One region of the Paenibacillus sp. ov031 genome, then DNA from elsewhere that is predicted to be linked to it. Evidence: predicted binding sites of a transcription regulator. Region 1 holds the regulator's gene; the other holds the start of a gene.
The links. Region 1 encodes LexA, which represses DNA repair genes until DNA is damaged. Its sites were predicted from a motif close to CGAACATATGTTCG; they were not measured.

Region 1 (8,034 bases):
CTTGAATGAACATCTGGAAATACCTGAATCCAACCCACGTCTCTCCAAAAATACTGCCTCCTGGTACAAATCGTCTAAATGCGATTACGTTACCGAGCATGGGCCCATATTTGAAAATAATAAGATAGATAATTGGAAGAATTAACAGTGAGTACAGCTGCCAATCTTTGCGAAGCAGAGCTGTAATAGTTCTCAACCTGCTTTCTTTACGTAAAGATGTCATCGTTAGCGTGGTTTTAGTGGTTTCCGACTCCATATGTTATTTCACTCCGATCCTAAGCTTGATAAAATAAAAGCGTTTTCGATCAATTCTTATCATCTCTTCTTTTTGTAGAAGACAAGTAATCAGATGAACTTCACCCCCACCAGTAGAATAAAACAAATAATGTAAGCGATATCAATTATGGAGATCACTAGAGACACATATTGGTTAAGATGCTTATCCTCATTTTCTTACTAACCACTTCATGTTGTATTTCCAGAACTAAATGGTTACTTCGATTATGTAAAGCGCTTACAAACAATGTGAAAATTATAGCGAATAACTCCCGCTTCCACTTCATTCAAGTAAGTCAACAGATATTCGCTACATTCATTCGCATACTAGTCATACTAGTATGTTAGTTATATTCTAAATCAGCAGTTCTATAATTTCAATAACTTTTAATAAAAAATTTCATCTTTTGTTATTACGGTATAGTTCAAGCTGTCCCAACACAAAAAAACATTGTTAGGTTTTATGGATAAAATACATCTCATAAAACCTAACAATGTTTGAGTAGTACACTAAAAATACGATTTATGATGCACTCATTGAGAATTCAGCAATGATTCGTTCCAATTCGGATAAATGCTTGATTTGATGGTCAGGCACATACGATTCGGTATTCTCTTTATTCTCACGGTTAATCCAAACAGATTGAATACCTGCAGACAATGCTCCACGAATATCAGTCGTAAGCTTATCTCCAACCATCATACTCTCCTCAGGTTGCACTCCCAGCTTACTCAATGCGTGCTCGAAGATCGAAGGATCAGGTTTGCCTTTACCGAACGAACCCGAGATAATAATTTCGTCAAAAAAAGGAGCCAATTCAGGAACGCCATCAAGTTTCTCTTGTTGTAAAGCAGGACAGCCGTTGGTTAAAAGCAAAAGCTTGAACTTCCCTTGTAGATGACTCAACGTTTCCATCGTTTCTTCATAGACATGGGGTCTTGACCTCCGCTCCGCCCCAAATTGTAAGGCGAGTTGTTCCGCCAGATCTTCACGATCAACCCCCAGCTTTAACAAGCCACGACGCCATGACTCTTTACGATATGCGGGTGCGAGCTGCTCCAACTGGCGAAACTCCGGCTGATCCCCACCCGTGAAGTTAGCCCAAAGACCTTCAAACGGGTTAATCCCAATCATTTTGGTAAACGAAAAAGTTTCATAAGACTCATACAGATTACGTGCCTCATTACGAACAGCTTCTTCAAGGTCTTCGGGTTTAACGCCCGTCTCTTGCGCTGCGATCAAGCAAGTCTCATGAAAGGCCTCTCGAACACTGCGCTCATCCCACAGTAAAGTATCATCTAGGTCGAACAAAATCGCTTTTAACGCCATTTCGGTCATCTTCCCCTTTATGCAAAATTACTTTTTCTCGTATGTTTCCACGGTGATCTGATGTGCTTTGGCGAATTTCAGAAGACGTTCAGTAATTGCATCAGTATCATAACGATTCAGTAGTTTGGTAAATACCCATCTCTTACCTCGTGCATTATGCTCAATCACAACCGTACCTGGCTCAATTCTGAATTTCACGATATCGTCGACTCCAATTGAACGCTCACGGTTCCCTTTTGTCGTCAAAATCCGGTTACTTCCTATTTTGACATAAGGACGACGGAGCATGAAGATGACTGCCAAAAATACATACAGCAACAAGGTCACCCAGTCCCAAGTGGTCATCGGAGCTTTGACAAGAAATGTACTCATAAAGAGGTACAGGAATGCTAGTCCGATCAGAAAAATAGGAAACAGAAGACTGCGTCCTTTAAATACGTCCTCACCTGGTGTGCCAGAAACCGGTTTACCGCTTTTTTTACGTTGCTGATTCAACTGCTTAGAATTTTTTCGAACCGTTCTCTCGAACGAACGCGACATGAGAATCCCCCTTAGATGTTCTTTGTATCGGCTTACATAACTGCAAACCAACATTTCCCCCTATAATTTGCAACCTCTAGATAACAGGAAAAAACCTAAATATCATAATGATATCATTAGGTTTCCTTAATGTTTGAGTTTGCCTTGGTGGCCTTGATCGTTCTCATCATCTACAATTTCAATCGTATCCAGTTGTTGTCTGAAATTGCTTCGAATGTTATTCAAATAGATTTCTCTAAGTTTGGCACGTTCAGCGAGCTCTTCCTCTGTCAATCCAGTGGATTTTTGCTTACGGGCCAATTCATTAATACGTGCTACCAGACTATCTATATCCAAGCTTGTCCCCTCCAAAAATACAAAGTCATATTAACTTTGACATGTTAAGGGCAGCTTGTCAAGCTGACACGCATTAGCGCGTGTGGATATGCAGCTTTAATCTGTGAATTGAGGCAGTATTAAGACTTGCCCCACCTGTATTGAAGTTGAATGAAGTTGATTCACTTTCTTGATTGCTTCTATATATACACGTGTATCCATTGTTTCAGGTTTGTGATCCAATGATATACTCCATAGTGTATCTCCTTGTGAAACTGCCATCTTCCCTCCAGGCAATAAATCGTTCTCATTGCCAGCGAACACAGTGAGTACTGTACTGCATCCAACCAGTATAATTAAGCTTACGATTATTAATTTCAAGACCCAAGTTGGGACATTACCTTTTGCAAAAACCTTCTTAAAATTCCTTATGTTAGTTTCAACCACTTCTGAACGCACCGGTTCGTAAATGCTTTGATAAGTAGAATATCTCATTAAATATCGACCTCCAAACGTTTGTTCCTATCCGTTGAAATTAATATAACACGAACACATGTTTTGTACAATGACTTTTTAGAACAATTGTTCGCTTTTTTTTATCGATACTACATTCTATTATCTTTCTTCTATTGTATTGGAATTGTCATTTGCAGTATTTGATTAGACCAAAAGAAAATTTTCATCTTAATTTGCAAAAAAACATTGATTTTATGGCATTTTATTTAGAACTTATGTTTGTACGAACGGAGGTTCTATGTTATAATTTTCCCAAACGTTACTAAAATGGGGTTGATACGGTATGTCGAAGATATCCAGCAGGCAACAGGCTATTCTGGAGTTTATACGCAATGAAGTCCGGTTGAAGGGGTATCCTCCTTCCGTACGCGAAATTGGTGAAGCCGTTGGGTTGGCTTCCAGCTCTACAGTACATGGACATCTGGATCGTTTGGAGAAGAAAGGTCTGATTAGACGTGACCCAACCAAACCAAGAGCCATTGAACTTCTCAGCCAGGAAGAGTCAGAGCATTCACATCAGTTTGCTCACAGCGTTGCTCGCATTCCTGTCGTGGGTAAAGTTACTGCAGGGGTTCCGATCACAGCAACAGAAAATATCGAAGATTACTTCCCTCTTCCTACGCATTATGTAGGCGAACAGAAAGTATTTATGCTTTCGGTCGTGGGAGACAGTATGGTTGAAGCAGGCATTGTTAACGGAGACTATGTTATCGTACGTCAGCAGCAAACTGCAGATAACGGCGATATCGTAGTAGCCATGACTGAAGACGATGAAGCAACGGTAAAAACGTTCTACAAAGAGAAAGATCATATTCGTCTTCAACCGGAAAATTCGACTTTTGAACCGTTGCGTTTGAAACACGTTAGCATCCTGGGCAAAGTCATTGGCCTTTTCCGTGATATTCATTAATATGTATTGAAGTTGTACAGAAGTCTCACAATAAGATACATAAAGAGGTTGTCCCGTTCAACGGGACAACCTCTTTTTTTTATACAACTTATATTGTTCTACGTTAGTAGATTATTCGCTGCGTTTAAGAATGCTTTTATGATGAGAGAACACATCAAAACTCTGTTGACCATGGTAGGAACCCATTCCACTTTCTCCTACGCCGCCAAACGGAAGATAATGTGATGTCATATGAGACAATGTATCATTAATGCAACCACCACCAAAAGATACTTGATTCAGAACCTGATTCTGCAGATCCTCATCCTGAGTGAAGAGATATAATGCCAGTGGTTTTGGACGGCGAACAATCTCATCTAGCATGGGATTGAGGTCGGTATACTTAAATACAGGAAGAACTGGACCAAAGATCTCTTCTCGCATCACTGGGGATTTCCAATCCACTTCGCCCAGCACTGTTGGTTCAATGAGCAGCTGATCACGTTCAGAACGTCCACCGATCATTGCTTTGCCATCTTGGAGTAACACCGATAAACGATCAAAGTTACGTGCGTTGACAATGTGCGGGAAATCAGCATTTCTCATCACATCGTCTCCAAATTTATCCTGAATTTCTGCACCGATCAATTCCAATAATTTGTCATGTACTTCCTCGTGCACAAGCAAATAGTCTGGAGCGACACAGGTTTGCCCAGCATTCAGGAATTTACCGCGCACAATGCGCTGAGCTGCCAGCTTCAAATCTGCATCCTGGTGGACAATGACCGGACTCTTACCACCTAGTTCTAACGTAACTGGAGTCAAATGCTCAGCAGCTGCCTTCATAACAATGCGGCCAACACCTGTACTGCCTGTAAAGAAAATATAATCAAACTTTTCTTTCAACAATGCCGTACTCGTCTCGACTTCCCCTTCCATAACTGCCAGGTACTCACTAGGAAATATCTCATGAATCAAATCATAAGTCAGACGTGACACGGCTGGGGTTAATTCAGACGGCTTAATAATGGCACAGTTACCCGCAGCAATGGCTCCAATTAGAGGGCCGAAAGCCAGTTGGAACGGATAGTTCCATGGTGCAATAATAAGAGCAACTCCATAAGGTTCAGGATAAATTAAGCTTGTTCCATCAGGTATAGCAGAATTTGTAGGCACAGGTTTTGGTGTAGCCCATTCCTCCAAATGTTCCAATGCAAAATCTAGTTCACCCAACACGATCCGAATCTCAGAGCCATAAGCCTCTGTTTCAGATTTATTTAGATCCGCACGAAGTGCGTCAACAATACGTTGCTGATATTTCTCAATTCCCTGTCTTAATTGCTGAAGAGCACGAATACGGTACTCAATAGACTTAGTCTGACCTGTATAAAAAAATGCCCGCTGTTCGGCAACCAGTTGCTTCTCTTGTTCCATATTAACATCTCCAATTAATTGTCCAAAATTTAATTTCTAAAAACATAAATGAATTATAACGCAATTATATGAAACTATCAACATATAGATACTGTAAAAACAGAGCAAACAATTAAAACGCACTCTCGCTTCAACGATATGATCATAATTTAATTAACCATTCTATTTCTTATTGACTACATAAAAAGCCTTAACACTAATATGCCAAAAATTTATGCTACGAATGCCAGCTTCCTCTTTACATTCTTATTCCAGTCCCCGTTTTAGTCCAACATGATGTATCCTTCCTTCCAAATGATGGGCACGTGTTCTGTCTATATTTTCTCTCACTGAATTTTTTCTTCATTATATACACTTTGAGGGAGGATACACACTGACATCTCTTTATTAGAATAGGATTGACAAAAAAAGAGGTCATTGTTATAATCGCCCTCATATCTTAAGGAAGGATGATTCAGATGATTCGTCGTCTAAAAAAACTAAAGAATGTGGCTACCGCATCACGCTTCTAAGTTACTCAGAAATAAAACTTAGAAGCGAGGAAACTAAAATGAATATAAACCAATTTAATCACTGGTCTGAAATTAAGTATTTAAAAGATATTGTAACCAATCCATTAATCGAAGTTGGCGATTACTCCTATTACTCTGGTTATTATGATAACAATTCATCTTTTGAAGACGGATGCGTAAGATATTTATGGGGAGATGACAAATCGAGGAGCTTATTCAACCCCATTGAGGAATTTGGATGGCAAATAGATCGATTGATTATTGGTAATTATGTATGTATCGCAGCCGGTGTCGTTATTCTTATGGGAGGAAATAACAATCATCATGCGGAGTGGATCACTGTTTATCCGTTCGCTGATCAAATTAGCCATTCCTTCTCACCCAAGGGAGATACCATTATAGAAAGCGATGCATGGATCGGCATGAATGCAATGATTATGCCTGGTGTCACCATTGGTGAAGGTGCGATTGTTGCAGCAGGCTCAGTTGTAACAAAAGATGTCTCCCCTTACACGATAGTTGGTGGAAATCCTGCAAAAGAGGTAAAGAAGCGTTTCTCAGAAGAAGGAATCATGAAGTTAAAAGAAATGCGCTGGTTTGATTGGAAAAGAGAATCGATTGAATCAGTCACTCACTTGCTTTCGAGCTCTTCAATTAACGAATTATATGAGCATTATTTATCAGAAATTAAGGACTGAGCTCCTATAGACATAAAGCTAGGTAGAATAATATTCTACCTAGCTTTTTTTATATCTCCTTGCCCATAAAAAGAAAAACCCCTCAGCGCTAGAGCGCCAAGGGATTCAGCTATTAGTACAACGTGATATATTGATCGCGTTCCCATTGGTGGACTTGTGTACGGTTTACGTACGATCCCTTCATATTATTGTTTCTTTCAATATATATGCGCTATATACGACAATTAACAGGAACTAACGTTCGTATATAATCATAGCTTTTCACGACTTGGGGGATGTTTGGGGGACGAGTTGGGGGACGTCCCCTAAACTTCAAATTAACCGTTAGTACAGCTCCGATGGATCGCAAATCATATGTCCGAAACAACCCTATATAATAGAAGGAAAAAACTGAGCTCCTTGAGTAATCCCTTGGAGCTCTATCAATTATCGGCTTGCCCCGTCTCCTTTGTAGTCCTTCTTGCACCAAGTATGCTTCTCGGTGTTCTGGGTAACGAAAAAATATTCATTCACTTTTACATATTTAATTGAATATGTAGGATTTATTGTTTAGACAACCTTTGTTAATTTTTGTAATATTAATTCTTAATTAACCCTGAGGAGGAAATAAGAACCAATGAAAAGAAAGATCAATCTACTATTAATTTTCACGCTTATTTTGTCTGTGTTTATCCCTTTATCTTCTGTAAGTGCTTATACGGGTGGCTATGCTAATGGCAAAGATTCCACAATTATGATTCCTGATATCTACTTTATTACAAAGCCACATGACTCTAAAGTTGTAACAACATTAATTACCGATAATAATGAAACGACAGGAGCTTTACTTCCTAAAAATAAAATGGTAATGATTGATTTAGGAACAGATAGAACAATTGATTCCTTTAAAATTAACAGCGATTTAAAAAATATGAGAATTAACTTTTACGATAGATCGACTGGTTATTTAAGTGAGTTCACCCTAAAAGGTGGGACTGGAACACTCGAACCACTACCCAACGGAAAAGTTATAAGTAAAGTAAGATACATTACTTTGTACACAATGTCTGGAGAAGACATTAATATTAACGAACTTGACTTCTTCTATAGTAAGGATCCGAATACATCACCTGACCCTACTGATCCGGTTGATCCAGTAGATCCAGCTGCAGATCGTGCCATTCTAGTTGTAACGATGACAACAGGCCTTGAAAAAGAGTTTGATCTCCCAATGAGTGATGTAAATGCATTCCTCAACTGGTACGATGCTCGTGATGCAGGCGCTGGCCCGGCCAAGTTCGCCATAAACAAATATGGCAACAACAAAGGTCCTTTCAGCAAGCGTACAGATTACGTGATATTCGATAAGATTTTGACATTTGAAGTAAGTGAATACACGACCAACTAATTACACGACTCTGTGCTTATTGCACGGAGTCTTTTCTTTACAGAAATATATGGAAATAACCAAATAGGTCTGATAGACTATTCTGGATTGATTACAAAACTGGAGGACATATGAAAGAAAAAGTTGAGTATATTGTT
Region 2 (8,034 bases), on a different contig from region 1:
CCTTTTTAGTTTGCTTTTTTTGTATATAGATTGAAATTGGCTTACATCATACTCACAATCCAGCCGATCCAGTAAGCAAATGGAATCAATAACAACTGCGCCAACAATGTACCAAATAAACGGGATACAAGCATACAGCCATAGATCTGATTCATTCGATCCAGCCGAATTTCACCACGCAGAGATTTGTCGCTGAGCAACGAAATACGAGGATCAATCAGGATGGTTAACAAAATGGTCGCTACTCCATTAATGAGTCCGGTGGATTGCGAAGCAGCTACAGCCTGACCCGGATAAAGATACGCAGCGTACAGACTGGACAGGACCCCAGTCGTATAGATTGCTGTCACCGCTATGTTCAACGTCATTAGACGTCTGGGCATTCCGTTTTGTACCAATAGTTTTGCCATTTTCCATGATGGCGGGGTAATATAATACATCGCGTTTTTGAGCTTGCTGCGTTTCATCAGTCCTCGAACCATGGAAGGAATCGATCCTGCCGCCTCAAAATGAACGACCATTCGGGAAGCGAGCTTGACCATCGTTGGAAAACTTAGAATAGCCAAGGCCGTTCCTATCGTAGCCGCACCCATCAGCCAGTGCAGTTGCGCTGCAAAGTGTGGGTTCCCTCCACTCGCCGCAGTATCCACCAGATTGCCTACCATCGGCCCTTGGGCCATATTGGAGGTACGCGACACCAGCAACAAAATTCCGGACAGGGACAAGGCCAGCGCTATTCGCCGAGTGCGTAATCCCCCAAGGCGCAGTGCATAGGACAGGCTGTCAGCCGCATGAATAAGCATGGTAAATAACATAGGAATGGCCAGGCTCAAACTAAACATATGTAAATCTCCTTATCTTTTTCCTAATGTGCTTCTATTGTAATTTCAAGTATGGAAGCATTATACTCCTCATCCACATAAAAGTATAGAAAAGCACTAAGAAGTTGAACAGTAGAATGCACAAAAATACAGCAAACGCTTCGAAGTTCTCCACAATAATCGTTTATTCATCCGGGTGCAGGGTAATATACAAATAACTTATATTGTACAGGAGGGAATCAATATGCCGTGGAACAAACAGGATTATCCCGTTTCCATGAAAAATCTGGAGCCTCGTGTCAGACATAAGGCCATTGAGATTGCCAATGCATTGCTGGATGACGGTTATGAGGAAGGACGCTCCATTGCAATCGCGACTGCCAAAGCGGAAGAATGGGATGAGAATCATCCCACATCGAAGCATTCGAAGCAGGCTACAAAACATACTTCATCAGACAGCAAATCGGAGCATGGAAAATCTTCATCTCCACGCCGTCATTCCGAACCTGTCTCTTCTTCCAAAAGCCATGATAATATTCATGTCGTTCCTACCGACTCTGGCTGGGCCATCAAGGAAGAAGGTCAATCCAAATCTCTGGCTACGTTCCGAACCAAAGCCGAAGCTGTGGATGCTGCCAAAGAAAAGAGTGAAAAACAAAACATTCGGGCTATTATCCATAATGAAGATGGGCAAATTGCCTCTTCCATCAAGCCTTGAGTGAATCTGTTCTAAAATAGAAATATCGTGAATGTATTACTTTTAATTTTTTTACTGAAGGCAAGCAAAAAAGCCCTTTCGCCGCTAATGGAATGATTCCCATCAAGCATGCAAAAGGGCTTTGTGTTTGGTATGAGGCAAGCCCACCTTACTTGAACAACATTCATTTCGAATAGGGTGGCCGTTACGTTTAATGCGAAACCCCTCTAGCCACAGGAGCTCGTTGTGAAGCACCGCTGACTACTTTGGCAGCAGTCGACACGGGCAGCTTCACAGCTGAGGTCGTAACCGTCCGGCGAGCCGGGAAACTGACCATATACGTAATCACTTTACTGGCAATCCATACGGCCAGAATGGTATATAAAGTTTCTTTTACCGGTAGAAAGAAAAGCGACAATCCGAGTACAAACGCATCGCTGACAAAGAAAACCGTTCCCAGCTTCCAGCCCTTCCAACGGCTAATGAGCACCGCCAGAATGTCGTCTCCACCTGTTGCTCCTCCGAATCGAAGCACCATACCAGCACCCACGCCGGTGATAACACCGGACAAGACTGCCGGAATCCACAAATTACCGTGAAACGGAATAACCAGGGTGGAGTACCGCTCAAACCCGTCATAGAACAATGAGAATGCGGCCACACCCAGCAGCGCCTGAATCATGAACTTCCAGCCCTTGAGGAACCAGGCCAGAATCATGACTGGAATATCCAGCAGCAGCATGCCAATAGCAGGTGATAAGCCTGTCGCGTACTTTCCAAGCAGGGCCAGACCGACAAATCCGCCCTCCGATAAATGATTCTGAAAATTAATGTGATAGTAGGCAAATGCCAAAATAAATGTTCCGAGCAGCATAATGGCGAACTTTACCGCCTCTGTCTTAACTTGTTGTAAGGTTAACGATGTTCTCTTCATTCAGGTTCCCTCGCAGTTTGTAAAGGTTGGTTTGCACCGACCGTACCCTGCAAAAGGCAAGCCTGGAAGAAATCATCGTATTTGTCCTTCGAATATTATTCATTCCAATCCCCTCTTTCGCAGAGTCAGCCGTTTTTTTCTTTACGGTGGTGTACTCTACAAGGGGCGCTAAGTATAAGAGAGATCGTAACGTTTCCAGATCGTCCTTGGGGAAATTATCCTTCGGGAACTCATGGTATCCTGATCCTTTCTATCTGTTGGTGGTTAGCTGTGCTAATTAAACTGATGAATATTACACCATGCATAAGACCATATAAACTTTACACTTAACCACTTCGATTGCAGTACCCTCTTTCGATCGCTGTTATCCCCGGATTTTTTGATTCCCTTTTCCTAAGGGAAAAATCCTGTGATAAAGGCGAACACTTCGTTTCTTCAGACGGGTTCTGCACTCTACGTTCTCGTGTAAAAATTTAGTTCGCCTTCTATAGACACATGTAACGTTCAATTCAGTTTAAAAATCTAAGCTAACTTGCTTGTTCTTCTATTATATAACACCGATGTGATTGGGTCGAAACAGCAGACCCTTCAAATATGAGCAAAAAGCACACTCTTGCCTGCTTGAGCCGCCAAACAGCCACACCAGGACAAGCTTCTCTACCTAATGGTGCTACCTGCTCCTTCATTCTATGACTGAAGCTTCCAAATATAACTGTCCAGTCACCCAACTGTGACAATTTGGGTCCATTTTTTATTTTTCCGCGGATTTTAAAGGAATCATTTCCCTCTTGCACATACACTATAGCAAATGTAATCGGCTTATCTTGGGTCCAGTTAAACGTTTCCAGACTTACTCTGCTGTTTATGGTATAATATAACAATTGAATCCCCACTACCGTTTAAGCGAGGCGGATTATGAAAACGTTAAAGCCAAGAGTCTTTATTGGCTGCTCGCTGGAAGCGAAGCCGATTGCAGCCGCAGTACACGAAAACTTGCGTTTCTCGGCCGAAGTTACCCCTTGGTACTCCGGAGTTTTTAATCCAAGCAGCTATACCATGGACGATTTGGAAGCAGAAGTGCGTACAACAGACTTTGCCATTTTTATTTTTCATCCGGATGATATATCGAAAATTCGTGGGAAGTACTATGCATCTGTCCGTGATAATACAATGCTGGAAATGGGTTTGTTTATGGGTCGTCTGGGGCGAAAGCGTATTTTTTTCATTCTTCCAGAGGATATTACTGACATCAAAGACGCCAGCAAGATCGAAGGTTTACGTATGCCCACAGATCTGCTGGGGTTAAATCCACTGGTTTATGAAATTCGTTCAGACGGGAAATGGGCGCCAGCCGTCTCGGTGGCCTGTTCCAAAATCGCCGACAGCATCGAAGAACAGGGGCGATGGAGTGATCCCGAAGTGGAAAAAATTATCGAGAAGCACAAAAGGTCTGAGGGTGAAGCCCGATTACAGTTGCTCAAGCTGCTGCGATTCTTCAGGGAGTTACTGCGTACCCGCAAAGCAGATTCGGTTATGTTGGAGCGAATGAGCGATGCACTTCGAAGTGCATTTGTATCCCTTCCTCCATTTGCCGTGCGTGGGACTGCCATATACCGTACAGATGACAGTGGTCATATTGAACAATTATGTGGTAACGTTGGGGAACCGGGGAGAAAATATAACTTGTCCGCCAACGACGACAAACAACCTGATGATCCGAAGCGAATTCTGGTTATTGATTCTTACCGGGAGAACAAGATCAAGATCAACCTCTATGACGATTATCTTGAGAAAGAGTATCTGCTATGCTATCCTGTAGCCAAGAGGTATGTAATCACAGTCCATATTATTGGACATATTGAAGCGGATGAGGCGATATTTCAGCAGATGGATTTGGAGAACCGTCATCTGTTCAACGCCATCAACGATTTGTTAGGAGGCGAACCGGAATGAAACCGGAAACGAAAAAAATAAGCAAGCGCTGGGGCAGCGACAAAAAGGTACGCCTCAGTTCTGCGCCCGAATCATCACGACCGGTTCCGGAACCCAAGGAAGAAGATCGTTTCCACAAACCGGCCGTACCGCTGACTACCATTGGCCCTTCGCTGAAGGGTAAAGAAAGACCTTACAAAGTGATTCTGGAAAAAGAGGCTCTTTATGAGAAGCCTCAGTATCTGGCTTAACCGCTTTATGCTCATATACAACTCTGCCGTCTGGTTCGGCAGATCATCTCTGGCCCCGCCGCCCAAGGCAGGGGCTTTTTTGTTGCAACACTTTGGCAATTCTTCATAACCTTCCCCAATCAACGAACCAAAAGCTCTTCATCTCTTCCTCTGATGCATTAAGTCGTTTTCTTATGCCCTTAGGTTTCCTGCAAAACCCAAATATTATACCTTATTTTGGAGATGGCCTGTCCCTATTTCACCGCCTACAACCTCAACATCAATCGTATACGGACTACTTCCAATATTTCTCGGTTGTATTATGTATCATCATTGCATATATTGATTATAATATAAGAACATACGTTCTGTAAATAAGAACATATCCGAATTCAAGGTTAAGGAAGTGAAAGTATGTCATCATCCCCTTCCGCCCCATCCCCTGCGGATGAAGACCACCGATTGATTAAAAGCATGGTTGTACGCACCCTGCTGCTGGATGTGCTTGAACGGGATATTCGCACACTGGATACGTTGCAGCTCAAAATGCCAGAGGTGTACATTCTGTCTCTAACCCGCATTCAAAATGATGTACTTAAGGAAATGCTGACGCTTCGCAAACAGATGAGAACTCGTGGCGTTAAGGTTCTGGAGGAGAAACGGCAAGTTGATGGAATCGAAACCCAGTATCTGTGCAGAGGATATTTGCAGCGATTCTATATGCTATGGACGTTCGCACGGAATGAAGTCAAAAAAGAGCTTAGTCGGCATTTGGATATGGACTTGACCCAGCCGTTATAGCTGATTCATCTGCTTAATGTACCCGTCATCGTTTGAATTCACAATTCTTAGTCCACTTAGTTCGCTTACTCCTCAGAATCCTCACCCTTCTGCCTAATCGAAACAGGTTGACCCCGGAAGGCTGCGTTCATTAAGATGGAATAGACTTGTCTGTACATTCCGTTCAGACTTGTAATGAAAATGGATTCCTATAAGCAACAAGCCTGCCTGCCATTAACGGCGGACAGACTTGTTCATTGGAATTGCTTTCAACGTCTTATCAATCAAGGAGTTGTACTTCATGGACTTGAATTCGCATTTAATTAAAAATCAAAAACCCGCACATACAGGCATTGCCGCAGATGTTACCGAACTGATCGGCCAGACACCTGCCGTTAAACTGAACAGACTTATAGGTAGCGATTCCGCTGACGTATACGTCAAGCTGGAATATTTCAACCCCAGCGGCAGCGTCAAAGACCGTGCCGCTTATAACCTGATCGTTCAGGCTGAACGGGCAGGGCTGCTGCTTCCCGGCGCAACCATTATCGAACCAACCAGCGGCAATACCGGCATCGGTCTGGCGATGAATGCTGCTGCCAAGGGATATAAGGCCATTCTGATCATGCCGGACAACATGTCCAAGGAACGCATCAATATCCTGAAAGCCTATGGTGCAGATGTCGTACTTACCCCTGCTGCGGAACGAATGCCTGGTGCGATTCGTAAGGCCAAAGAACTGCAGGCCGACATTCCAGGAAGTTTCATTCCCCAGCAATTCGAGAACCAGGCGAACCCGAACATCCACCGGATCACCACGGCTCCCGAAATTTTGCAGCAGATGGAAGGCAAGCTGGACGCCTTCATTGCCACAGCGGGAACTGGCGGTACAATTACCGGAACGGGAGAAGAACTGCGCAAGCAGCTGCCGGACATTCGCATCTATGCGGTAGAGCCGAAAGGTTCACCTGTGCTGTCCGGGGGCGAGCCCGGACCCCACAAGCTCGTCGGTACAAGTCCGGGGTTTATTCCGGACATTCTGAATACCGACGTGTGGGATGCCATTATCCAGGTGTCCGATGAAGATGCACTGGATACGATGCGGCAGCTTGCTGCCCGGGAAGGGCTGCTGCTCGGCCCTTCCTCTGGCGCTTCGGTGTGGGCCTCCCTGCGCATCGCGCGGGAACTGGGGCCGGGTCACCGAGTGCTCTGCATTGCGCCCGATACCGGGGAACGGTATTTGAGCATGGGTATTTTTTAACAAAGAAAAACTCTTACACAAGTTAAAGACTCCCCTCCAAAATGAGCGCTTGATCACAGCCGGACGTTGAATCCGTAGCGTACAAGTACTTATTCTGGAAAGGAGCCAGTTAAGTTAAATATTCTAAATATAAATGTGAACTAGTGAGTCAGGGTTGTCCATTCTACACCTTCGGGAAGCAGAGCCGCAATGCGGTCTTTGGCTTCCTTTTTGCTGTACAACGATTCATCGAGAATCGCGGCGGTACCTGAATCACTGCTGGTCCGAATCAAACGTCCCAGACCTTGCTTCACGCGCAGCAACATGTATGGAAGATCGATCTCTTCATAAGGTGCAGCAGACGCTGTGCGTTTTGCATTAAATACAGGGTCCTGTGGTGGATACGGGAGCGACCAGATCATGACATTGGATAATGACGGTCCTGGAACGTCCAGACCTTCCCACAGATTGACGGAGCACAGTACACTCTCCTCATCCTCCTGGAAAGCGGCAATCAGGTCACTAATCTCCCGATCTCCCTCATACATAAAGCGTAACCCTTGAGCCTCAGGGACATGAACAATGTCCTGCTTGAATGCACGCAGCTCTTCCATCGTACGGAACAGAATCAGGGCACGACCCCCACTCTCCTGAAGCAACGTTACGGCGTCACGCAACCGATTTTCATTTTCCGGGTGACCAGGTACGGTTTCATCTGTAATCTTCATCTGCATTTTGTCCGCATAGTCATATGGAGAAGCCACGGAGAACGATACAAAATCATCAATCCCCAGACTGTCTGCCACATAACGGAATGAATTATCCACAGATAACGTTGCGGATGAGAAGACAATCGGAATGCCTGTGTTGAACACACGCTCGTTCAGAATTTCCTTCACGGTACGCGGCATGATCGATAAGGTTGTCTCGTCATCGCTCTGTTCAGCCCAGCAGATGTACCCATCTTCCTTACGGAACAACGCAAGGGCAGACTGAATCATGTCCAGATGTTCTTCCACTACACGCATCTGATAGCCGTCCAGCGAGAACAATCCGCTCTCAAATACCAATTCTTCGCCGATCGCATCCAATACGCTGGTCAGTCGTTCAATCTCCCGCAGCAACGGCGGTTCTACCCGCACTTCTTTCCGTTCCGATCCGGGAATGGCTACCGTATACGTATCCAGCAACGCGAACAGTCGCTCACTGCTCTCTATCGCTTCATCCACACGCTCGGCGAGGGATTCACGAATCTCACCTTCAAGCAGGCGAGTGACGAGTTCCTCGAAGATGCGGTGTTTCAATTTGTAGCTCAGTGCGTTCAGGGCCGCTTCTTCCAGCAAATGTCCTTCATCAAATACAACCGAGCTGTGATCAGGCAGCAATGGCAATTGTCCCTC

Region 2: a site for LexA is predicted at 4,971-4,984, ahead of BUA17_RS24685 (YhjD family protein). Genes of this name have one in related genera too.

What each region holds. Positions count from the first base shown of each region.
Region 1 is NZ_FRDO01000001.1:2,161,852-2,169,885, forward strand. Features, by position in the region: gene BUA17_RS09170 (ABC transporter permease) at 1-256, opposite strand, end outside; gene BUA17_RS09175 (HAD family hydrolase) at 800-1,606, opposite strand; gene BUA17_RS09180 (hypothetical protein) at 1,634-2,146, opposite strand; gene BUA17_RS09185 (DUF896 domain-containing protein) at 2,273-2,482, opposite strand; gene BUA17_RS09190 (LysM peptidoglycan-binding domain-containing protein) at 2,579-2,956, opposite strand; gene lexA (transcriptional repressor LexA) at 3,261-3,887, shown strand; gene BUA17_RS09200 (aldehyde dehydrogenase) at 3,999-5,300, opposite strand; gene BUA17_RS09205 (CatB-related O-acetyltransferase) at 5,851-6,510, shown strand; gene BUA17_RS31450 (hypothetical protein) at 7,127-7,897, shown strand; gene BUA17_RS30825 (zinc ribbon domain-containing protein) at 8,008-8,034, shown strand, end outside.
Region 2 is NZ_FRDO01000007.1:194,323-202,356, forward strand. Features, by position in the region: gene BUA17_RS24655 (lipid II flippase Amj family protein) at 42-842, opposite strand; gene BUA17_RS24660 (DUF2188 domain-containing protein) at 1,066-1,539, shown strand; gene BUA17_RS24665 (YitT family protein) at 1,730-2,452, opposite strand; gene BUA17_RS24675 (nucleotide-binding protein) at 3,368-4,405, shown strand; gene BUA17_RS24680 (hypothetical protein) at 4,402-4,635, shown strand; gene BUA17_RS24685 (YhjD family protein) at 5,029-5,415, shown strand; gene cysK (cysteine synthase A) at 5,696-6,655, shown strand; gene BUA17_RS24695 (ATP-dependent DNA helicase) at 6,796-8,034, opposite strand, start outside.